3 regions of the Weissella sp. ESL1156 genome follow, and region 3 is predicted to be linked to each of the others. Evidence: riboswitches for the same ligand, from Rfam matches in the RefSeq annotation. Region 3 holds a riboswitch; each other region holds the start of a gene.
What was found. A riboswitch is a leader RNA that binds a small molecule or an ion and turns the genes downstream of it on or off. The one in region 3 is predicted to bind thiamine pyrophosphate.

Region 1 (3,287 bases), 610 kb from region 3:
TGAACTTTGGCCGTATCTATTTGATTCCAAGCGACTTGACCTTGATATTTGATTTGATGACTAAGTGCTTTGAAAAGGGTTGATTTACCGATACCGTTGGCCCCCGATAGTAAACCAATTTGCCCAGTGGGGAGTACGAACTGACTATTTTTAAGTAAGATTCGTTCTGTGCCAACAGTTAATGTTAGTGCTTGCCAGCTTAGTTGGCCATCTGAATTTGGTATCCCATAAAAGGGCTTTTGAACTGGTAGATCAGCCAACTGATTCAATGATTGTTGATGTAGCGATCCCGTTTCAGTATCAATGGCATATAAATGATCGACTAGTGATTGATAGCCTGATAAGTCATGGTCAGAAATAATAATCGTTTTGTGATGTTCTAACTGCATTTTCTTTAAATCAGTTAGTAAATCTAAGCGAGCATTTGGATCAACGCTTGCAAATGGTTCATCGAGTAAGATAATGTCGCTATCCATTGCTAAAATAATTGCAAGCGCAACACGTTGTTTTTCACCACCTGATAGAGTCAGTAGATTTTGATCAGCAATTTGTTCTAAATGAAGTGCAGTGATTGCAAAATGAACACGTTGCGTAATGACTTCACTTGGTAATTGCAAATTTTCTAGGGCGAACACTAACTGTAAGCGGGCGGTTCGCATAGCAAATTGACGGTCTGGATTTTGAAAAAGCATTGCAATACGTTTTGCACGTTCAAACGGTACAATTGGTTGAATTGGTTCATTGTTCAGTAATACTTGGCCACCAGTTATCACACCTCCAAATTTTGGATAGAGACCAGCCATTGACTTTAACAAGGTTGATTTGCCTGATCCTGAAGGACCAATCAATAAGTTAAAGGATGCTTCTTCAGGTATCCAACTAATATTATTCAAAACATTGGGTTGACCAGTTTGGTAAGCAAAACTTAAGTTATCAACTTCTAATTTTGTCATAGCTTAATGTTTTATAATACCAGACTTGGCAACTAATTTTTTGATGTAATAGACCAAGACGCCACCAAAGAAACCAGCAGAAATGAGGCGAATGACAAATAAAGTAATCATCATACTTGGTTTATAGTCTGCATACCCACTGTTAAACATGTCCCAAATAAAGGTGACTATTGTGGTTGTTAAAACGGATAAACTTAAGCCTAATTTTCCCCAATTTTTGTAACCAGTAGCGGCGAAACCAATTTCAGTACCGAAGCCTTGCACAAAACCCGAGATTAACGTACCTGCTCCCCAACTTGAGAATAATAGCATCTCTACTGCAGCAGCTAATAATTCACCTAATATTGAGCTACCAACTTTTTGCAAAATAGCACCTGCTAATGGACCAGCCATCAACCAAACACCTAATGTTAAGTCATTTGCATAAGGTTTTAATGGGGTTGCAGCTAAGGCATAATAGGCTGCACTCCAAACTTCAAAAATAACACCAAAGAAAATAGCGATAATGGCTAAGAAAATGACGTCACGTAATGACCACTTAACCTTTGATTCATTAACTGTTTGCATAATAATTGCAAACCTCCTTAAAAATATAATGTTATCGAATCGCCGAAGCTTTGGTAACAAAAAAGCCCCAATACCATGTGTGTGACTCACTCACTGGTACTGGGGCTTGTTTACTGTCATGGTAAACAAACCAAGCTCCCTAGCAAAATTACTTTGCTCAGGTTCTATGGGTATTTTCTCAGCCAGCTCTATGGCACCCCAGCTTGTTTGATTCTCCTTTAAGTATAGTGTTAGTCAGGCAGATTTGCAAATTTCTACTCATCATACTAGCAAATCATGAAAATGATTTCATAATAGGAACAGATCAGCTATACCGTAATGACATAACTTTTGTTAAAATAGAAGTGATAACGAGTGGCGATTAGAAATGGAGGAACTCATTCGTGGAATCTCAAATAAAGCTGTTAGGATTAACTGCTAATCATGATTTGGCAAAAGCAGTGGCTGAAGAGTTGCATATACCTTTAACGCAATTGGATATTAAACGTTTTGCTGATGGTGAAATATACGAACGTATTTTAGAGAGTATTCGTGGGGATGATGTTTATGTGATTGCGCCAATTGCTGAAGAAGTTAATGACGCTTTTATGGAAATGATGATTATTGTTGATGCATTGCGACGTGCATCAGCCGAGCAAATAACATTAGTTATTCCGTACATGGGTTATGCTCGTCAAGATCGCAAGGCAAAAGCTCGCGAACCAATCACCGCCAAGATGGTTTCTTCATTAATAGAAATGAATGGTGTTGATCGTGTTGTATCAATGGACTTACATGCCGATCAATTGCAGGGGTTCTTTGATATTCCAGTGGATCATTTGCAAGCAGCACCACTATTAACAGACTATTTCTATAGTCGTAAATTGTTGGATGATATTGTTGTTGTGTCACCAGATCATACTGGTGCAGGTCGTGCTCGAAAATTTGCAGATTTACTTGGTGCACCTTGGGGTATCGTCAATGATAATGTTGCAATGACAACGCCAGAATCAGAAGATGCTATTGTTGGTGATGTGAAAGGACGTCGTGCCATCATTGTTGATGATATTGTTGATACAGGTTATCGAGTGCAAATGACTGCAAAAGCGCTATTGGCAAATGGTGCGACTGAAGTTTATGTTGCAGCAACACATGCCGTTCTTTCAGGACAAGCAGCTGAAAAATTAGCAGCGGATAGCCATATTGAGCGTTGCATTTTTACGGATACTTTACAGATACCTGAAGAAAAGCAAAGTTCAAAGTTTACGACGTTATCTGTTGCACCATTATTTGCAGAAGCAATTCAACGCATTCACGATGACAAACAATTAGATGTCTTATTACGTTCAAATAATAAGCCAGAAATTAGTTTGTGAATTTAAAATAAAAGCAAAGAGATTGAGAGGAGTATTGTGATGGTCTATGCAGCAGCTGATAATCGGTATGATATCATGCCATATCGACGTGTTTCAGATTCAGGGTTAATTTTACCAGCATTATCTTTTGGTTTATGGCGTAATTTGGGTGACCAAAAACCATTAGCAAATTCAAGAGAAGTGATGTTAAAAGCTTTTGATAATGGTATTTTTTCATTTGATAATGCTTCTAATTATGGTCCAGCAGATGGTACAGCTGAAGAAACATTTGGGGCAGTTTATCAAAAGGATTTACGACCTTATCGTAATGAGTTGATTATTACAACGAAGGCTGGTTATCATATGTGGCCAGGACCACTGGGCCAATTTTCAGGTAAGAAAACGTTAATGGCCGCTTTGGAGCTGTCATTAC
Region 2 (3,287 bases), 540 kb from region 3:
TCTTAGGTGGTGCTGTTGAAAATCCTAAGCGTCCATTCGTAGCCATTATTGGTGGGGCAAAGGTTTCTGACAAAATTACAATTATTCAAAACTTATTACAAAAGGCAGATAAAGTGATTGTCGGTGGTGGTATGGCATACACATTTGCTGCCGCTAAGGGTGAAAAGATTGGTGATTCTCTGTTTGAAGAGGACAAGGTTGAACTTGCTAAGCAATTGATTGCCGATGCTGGTGATAAGTTAATTCTACCTGTTGATGCAATAGCTGCAGATAAATTTGCAAATGATGCTGAGACTTACGTTGCAGAGGGTGACATTAAAGATGGTTACATGGGACTTGATATCGGTCCTAAGTCTGTAGAATTATTCAAATCAGTTCTTTCAGATGCAAAGACGGTTGTTTGGAACGGACCTATGGGTGTGTTTGAGATGGCAAACTTTGCAAAGGGAACTCTAGCAATTGGTGAAGAACTTGTTAAGGTTACTGCTAATGGTGCAACGACGATCGTTGGTGGTGGTGATTCAACTGCCGCCGTACAACAATTGGGTGTTGCCGATCAATTAAGCCACATTTCAACTGGTGGTGGTGCTTCTCTAGAATATCTTGAAGGAAAGACGTTGCCAGGAATTGCAGCAATTTCTGAAAAATAAATTTGATTAATTAAAAAGGAAGTCGGATTTTGTTATCTGACTTCCTTTTTAGTATGTCAACATTGATTGGTTTGTGGTAAACTATTCCAAACAGTAATGAATAAGGGGATATATTATGGATATTCATAAATTTGCTGTTTTTCTTGATTTGGCGGAAACGGGAAATTATTCTGAAACAGCAGACCGATTATATACAACACAGGGGAATATTTCAAAGCAAATTTTATCTTTAGAAAAAGAATTAAAGACACGACTTTTTAAACGTGAACATCGGCATATTTATTTGACAGAGTCTGGTCGTATTACAGAGATGTATGCTAAAAAAATTTTACATGAATTTTCGGCATTACAACAAACGTTAGAACAACATAATACAGAGTCAGATAATGTTTTAACGATTCATACCATGCCAACTTTTTCAAATTATCGTGGCTTTTCATTGATGAGTGCGTTTCATCAACGGTATCCAGAGATTACGTTACATTTTTCAGAAATAAAAGATAATTTATTGTTAGATTCTTTAAATAATAATCAGGCTGATATTGTATTTGGTCATTATACGTCTACAAATAATCAAACCATTGAAACGTTATTAACGGATCAGGATAATTTAGTTTGTATTCTTCCGGTAAATCATCCATTAGCAAATCATCAAATTATTTCATTAAACGATTTAATGTCAGAAGAATTATTGCTGCTTGAAGGAGAAGAGACATTAATTTTCAATAAATTAGGAGTCATGGGTGATAAAAAACAATTGGCATCTGCGGTATCATATCAAGGTGAAAGAATCGATATTATCTTAAACATGGTTTCAAATGGGATGGGAATTGCCCTAATGATGGAAAAAAGAGTTGATATGACAAATGATGGTCCATTAATTAAGCGTAAAATAGGAACAAATACAACAAGTAATTTTGGCTTTATGAGATGTAAACAAATGCATGAATCAAAGGCGAATGAATTATTTTGGAAATATATCACACAAGCAACTAATCACGATATTCTTTAAACGTATTTTTAATTGTTAATGTGTTACTATAATAATATAAAATTAAATAGATATCACAAAGGGGAGCTGTATTAGCTGAGAAAGAGATTATCTCTAAACCCTCCGTACCTGTTTTAGTTATTTAAGCGAAGGAATTGTGCATATAAGGCATTTTCATGGTCTCTTTGTGATTTTTTATTGCAAGGAGGCTTTTTTATTGAACGTTTTTTAGTCAACATCGCCAAACAAATTTTAAATTGAGGGAGAATATCAATGAATACAAATGTTAGGAAAATCACCTATTTAGCGATGATGATTGCCTTAGATGTCGTTTTATCACCAATTTTACGGATTGAGGGGATGGCACCAATGTCGAGTGTGATCAATATTTTGGCTGGCGTGTTAATGGGACCATTATATGCAACAATTATGGCAACGTGTTGTGGTATTATTCGAATGATGATGATGGGAATTCCGCCATTAGCATTGACTGGTGCAGTATTTGGTGCTTTATTAGCAGGTGTTGGGGCAAGGTTAACTCATAATATTTACGGTTCAATTATCGGTGAAATAATTGGAACAGGAATTATCGGATCATTAATGTCATATCCAGTAATGGTATTATTCACTGGAACAAAAACAGATTTATATTGGTTGTTGTATACACCAAGATTTTTGGGGGCAACTTTTATGGGTGCTATTGCCGCATGGTTAATTTGGCAACAGGCCAAGAAAATCACACTTTTTAAAGATATGATGCGCCTGTTTAATGGTAAAAAGGGGGCATGAAATTGACAGGAATCACAATACCCCTTCAAAAATCACCGCTCGTTCATTGTATTACGAATGCCATATCTGTTGAAACTGTTGCAAATGCATTACTCTATGTTGGTGCAAAACCAATTATGACAGAAGATGTGCGTGCTTTTGATGATTTAGCGAGTCAAACAGATGCTGTATTACTAAATCTTGGTAGTTTATCGCCTAATAAAGAAAAAAGCTTGTTAGCTGCTGGACAATTGGCTATGCAACAAAAACCATTTGTATTAGATGTTGTGGGAATTGCAAGTGCGACATCAGCTATGCAAATTGCACAAAAGTTAATGCTAATGCAGCCAACTGTTGTCCGTGGTAATATTTCTGAAATGCGCGCACTTTGTGGCTTAGCAACAAATAGCCGTGGTGTGGATGGCAGCATACTTGACCAGACAGATGAAGAAATAAGTCATTTGATTGCAGCACTACAAGCTCGCTCGTCACAATTAACCTATGTTGCCACTGGCGTAAAGGACATCGTTGTTTCAAAAAATAACGTTTGGGTACTTTCAAATGGTGTGGATGAATTAGATCGTTTTACAGGATCTGGTGATACATTAGGTGGGTTGATTGCAGCTTTCTTGGGGACAGACATGCCAACAGAGATGGCGACGATCTGTGCCATTAGTTATTTAAATATTTCAGGTGAACAGGCAAAACGAAAAGCAAGAACTTCAGGAATTGCAGAATTTCGACAATTATTCTTGAATGAATTATCAGTACTGGGTAGTGATGATCCGCATTGGATCAACAAGATAAGAGGGGTAAAAAATGGCAAAAGAATTATATCTAGTGACAGCTCGATATGGAGAATCTAAGGCAGAATTTTT
Region 3 (3,287 bases):
TCGACTCACACCAGACATTGCTTGTAATTGTTTGACTGCACTGCGTCTAGCTTGTTCAAATGTTATACCTGATTTATCAACTAATGATGTTACTTGCCGATGTCCTGTATAATAACTGGACCCAGTAAATGCTGCTGGAAAACGGCTACCTTCTTCTTCGCTAAAAGAAATTAAACGGAGCGGTTTTTTAGGTAAATAACCTTGTTGATAGACTTTTTGTATCGCACAAAATCCGCCCAGAATACCAAATAAACCATCATAACGACCACCTTGACGCACAGTGTCCATATGAGAACCCGTTGCAATCGGTGCAACTGTTTCTTGTCCCGGAAAATCTAGAGAAACATTGCCATAATCATCAACAGTGGCTTTTGCATGATATTTTTGACCAAGTAAAATTAAAGCACGTTGATTCTGCAACCACTGTTGATTATAAACGAGCCGATTTTGTCCAACTTCATCTGATGCATTGAACTGATCTAGCAAATCACCTAATTGTACAGTTTCATTCGACATAATTATTTACTAATACCCGTTATTGGTGAAGATGCCGCAGCTTTTTTATCCAAAACACGACCAAGATGTGCAAGATAGCCTTTTCGGCCTGCTTGAACAGCTAACTTAAAGGCTTCTGACATCAATGGTATATCACCAGCTGTTGCCATCGCTGTATTAGCCATTACTGCAGCGGCACCCATTTCCATAGCTTCAGCTGCTTGACTTGGACGACCAATACCGGCATCAACGATAATCGGTGCATCAATTTCGTTAATTAAAATTTGAATCAACGCTTTCGTTGCCAAGCCTTGATTCGTACCAATTGGCGCTCCTAATGGCATCACAGCTGCAGCACCTGCGGCCACTAACTTACGCGCAGCATTTAAATCAGGCAACATATATGGCATCACAATAAATCCTTCATCTGCCAAAACCTGCGTTGCTTTGATTGTTTCTTCATTATCAGGTAACAAGTAAGTTTTATCTGGTACAACTTCAAGCTTAATGAAATCACTACCACTTAATTCACGAGCAATACGTGCCATGCGGATAGCTTCTTCAGCATTCGTACAACCAGATGTGTTTGGTAAAATCGTGACATCTTCAGGAATATAATTCAAAATATTTTCTTCAGCTGCGTTCGTTCGGCGCAAAGCCATTGTAATAATTTGTGCGTCAGCATGATGAATTGCCGAATCAATTAATTCATATGAATATTTTCCTGATCCTAAAATGAAACGCGAAGAAAAATGGTGACCACCAATAATTAAATCATCATTACTTTCAACCATGATTATTTATCTCCTATTCTGCTAAAACGGGGCGCTTAGTTAATAACCGTAAGATGGCATTAGCCTCATGACCAGCACATACCATAACACGTGGTGCCATCAGTCCTTCAGCACCTTTACTATAACCATCTCCACAAATATAAACATTTGGTAACTGTTGTTTTGTTTTCATCTCATTAGTGACATGTAATCCTGCCATACCATTGCCCATAACAAGTGGCTTGTCAGGATAAAAGTTGGTTATACCATCCAATAACATCGCCTTGGCCATTGGGTTATCAAACGCCTCACAGACAATATCACAATCTGCAAATAATATTTCGATATTATCAGGCGTTATTTTGACCTGCTGGATATCAATATCAATAAATGGATTAAATTCTAATAAATTTTGCTTCAATGCCACAACTTTAGGTATCCCAATCTGACTAACTTTATATTGTTGCCGATTAAGATTACTCATTTCGATGGTATCAAAATCAATGATTGTTAAATGACCAACACCACTACGGGCAAGTGCAATTGCAATATTTGAACCTAAACCACCTGCACCAGCAATCGTAACTTGCGCATTTTGCAAAGGTTCCGTTGTACCAGCAACATTACGTGCTTTCATGCCCTCAAAGAAGTCGGCGACAGCTACGCCTTGAAATTTTGGTGTCATTTTATTTGTCCTCTTTTCTAACCACCACCAACAAAAGAAATTAGTTCAACATGATCATTTTCTGATAATCTTTGTGTCGCTAATTCTTCACGATGAATAATTTTGCCATTTAATTCCACGACAACATTTTGCATCATATCTGTTTTTTCTTGTAATAAATCGACTAGTGTCTTACCAGCCATATTTGCGATTTGTTCACCATTTAAAATAATCAAAAAAATACCCTCCTTTCTGATCACGAAAGAAGGGTATTTGTACACAGTCAAATATCGTACTTCCTTCGATCGTATTATCGACATCAGGTTCATGGGTATATTCTCAGCTTGACAGCACCCCAGACGATGGTTGTTTAGATTTTGTTTTTACCAATTGCTTTATGCAATCCTCGTAAAATATAAAAAGCAGCCTCTTTGTTTTCACAAAAAGACTGCCCATCAATTACTATGTTCGGACTGTATCTTCCTGCGCAGGTATTAACCAAATCAGGTTCAGTGGGTATATTCTCAGCTTGACAGCACCCCAGATACGTTAATTAACTTAACAAGATAACCATAGCACGTTTAATTATGAAACACAACTCATTATTGAAATCGCTTTCAATGATGAGCCGTTGCATGCATCATTTATCTTGTATCATACGACAAGTCACCACCTCAAATTTCACTACTATGAAATTCTAAACCACTATTTATGACCCCATCTCTGGCTTTACCATCTGCTCTAAACGACCCATCCACCAGCCCAATCCTGTGCCAAGAGCTAATAAGATAACTGCAAACATATAATGCCAAACAGTGAAACCAGTATAATCTATCGGGATAATCATCACTGTTGATGCCATCACAATACCAAAAATAATATGGAACAACTTGGCATAAGCAACTTTAAAAACATACGCCATGACTTTTGCAAATACTAAAACAATCACAATCAATCCTAAGAGAAGGGGGACCAATACCGTTAAATCACCGTTTTTAATACCATCACTCATTCCTTTGTATAGTCCTAAATAAATTAAAAAATTAGATGGACTCAATCCTGGTACAAGTAATCCTAATCCAATCAATGCACCAGCTAAAAACCAAGCGCCCATGCTGGGCTCAATGGTTGAAAATAATGGTCGGCCAAACCATAAGAATATTAACATCAAAATACACGCCATTATGGACAATGCGATATCCCATTGTGATCGTCCCATTTTTCCCGCTTCGTACCATAATGCTGGCACCGTTCCTAAAATAGCACCAATAAAGAACCAACGTGCAACACTTTCAATTTCTCCTAACATAAAGCTAATCAAAAATGATAGTAAAAAAATACCCAGCACTGCACCA

Region 1: it holds a riboswitch for thiamine pyrophosphate, as region 3 does, so the genes downstream of both, ACSKY2_RS00595 (ECF transporter S component) here and thiS (sulfur carrier protein ThiS) in region 3, are expected to answer to the same signal.
Region 2: it holds a riboswitch for thiamine pyrophosphate, as region 3 does, so the genes downstream of both, thiW (energy coupling factor transporter S component ThiW) here and thiS (sulfur carrier protein ThiS) in region 3, are expected to answer to the same signal.

The regions. Positions count from the first base shown of each region.
Region 1 is NZ_CP196372.1:102,397-105,683, forward strand. It holds gene ACSKY2_RS00590 (ATP-binding cassette domain-containing protein) at 1-953, opposite strand, end outside; gene ACSKY2_RS00595 (ECF transporter S component) at 957-1,520, opposite strand; TPP riboswitch at 1,640-1,731, opposite strand; gene ACSKY2_RS00600 (ribose-phosphate diphosphokinase) at 1,904-2,875, shown strand; gene ACSKY2_RS00605 (aldo/keto reductase) at 2,915-3,287, shown strand, end outside.
Region 2 is NZ_CP196372.1:30,584-33,870, forward strand. It holds gene ACSKY2_RS00225 (phosphoglycerate kinase) at 1-650, shown strand, start outside; gene ACSKY2_RS00230 (LysR family transcriptional regulator) at 766-1,662, shown strand; TPP riboswitch at 1,712-1,813, shown strand; gene thiW (energy coupling factor transporter S component ThiW) at 1,915-2,430, shown strand; gene thiM (hydroxyethylthiazole kinase) at 2,427-3,275, shown strand; gene thiE (thiamine phosphate synthase) at 3,229-3,287, shown strand, end outside.
Region 3 is NZ_CP196372.1:1,445,207-1,448,493, forward strand. It holds gene ACSKY2_RS07455 (hydantoinase/carbamoylase family amidase) at 1-516, opposite strand, end outside; gene ACSKY2_RS07460 (thiazole synthase) at 519-1,289, opposite strand; gene thiF (sulfur carrier protein ThiS adenylyltransferase ThiF) at 1,303-1,953, opposite strand; gene thiS (sulfur carrier protein ThiS) at 1,971-2,168, opposite strand; TPP riboswitch at 2,211-2,300, opposite strand; TPP riboswitch at 2,396-2,485, opposite strand; gene ACSKY2_RS07475 (DUF368 domain-containing protein) at 2,642-3,287, opposite strand, start outside.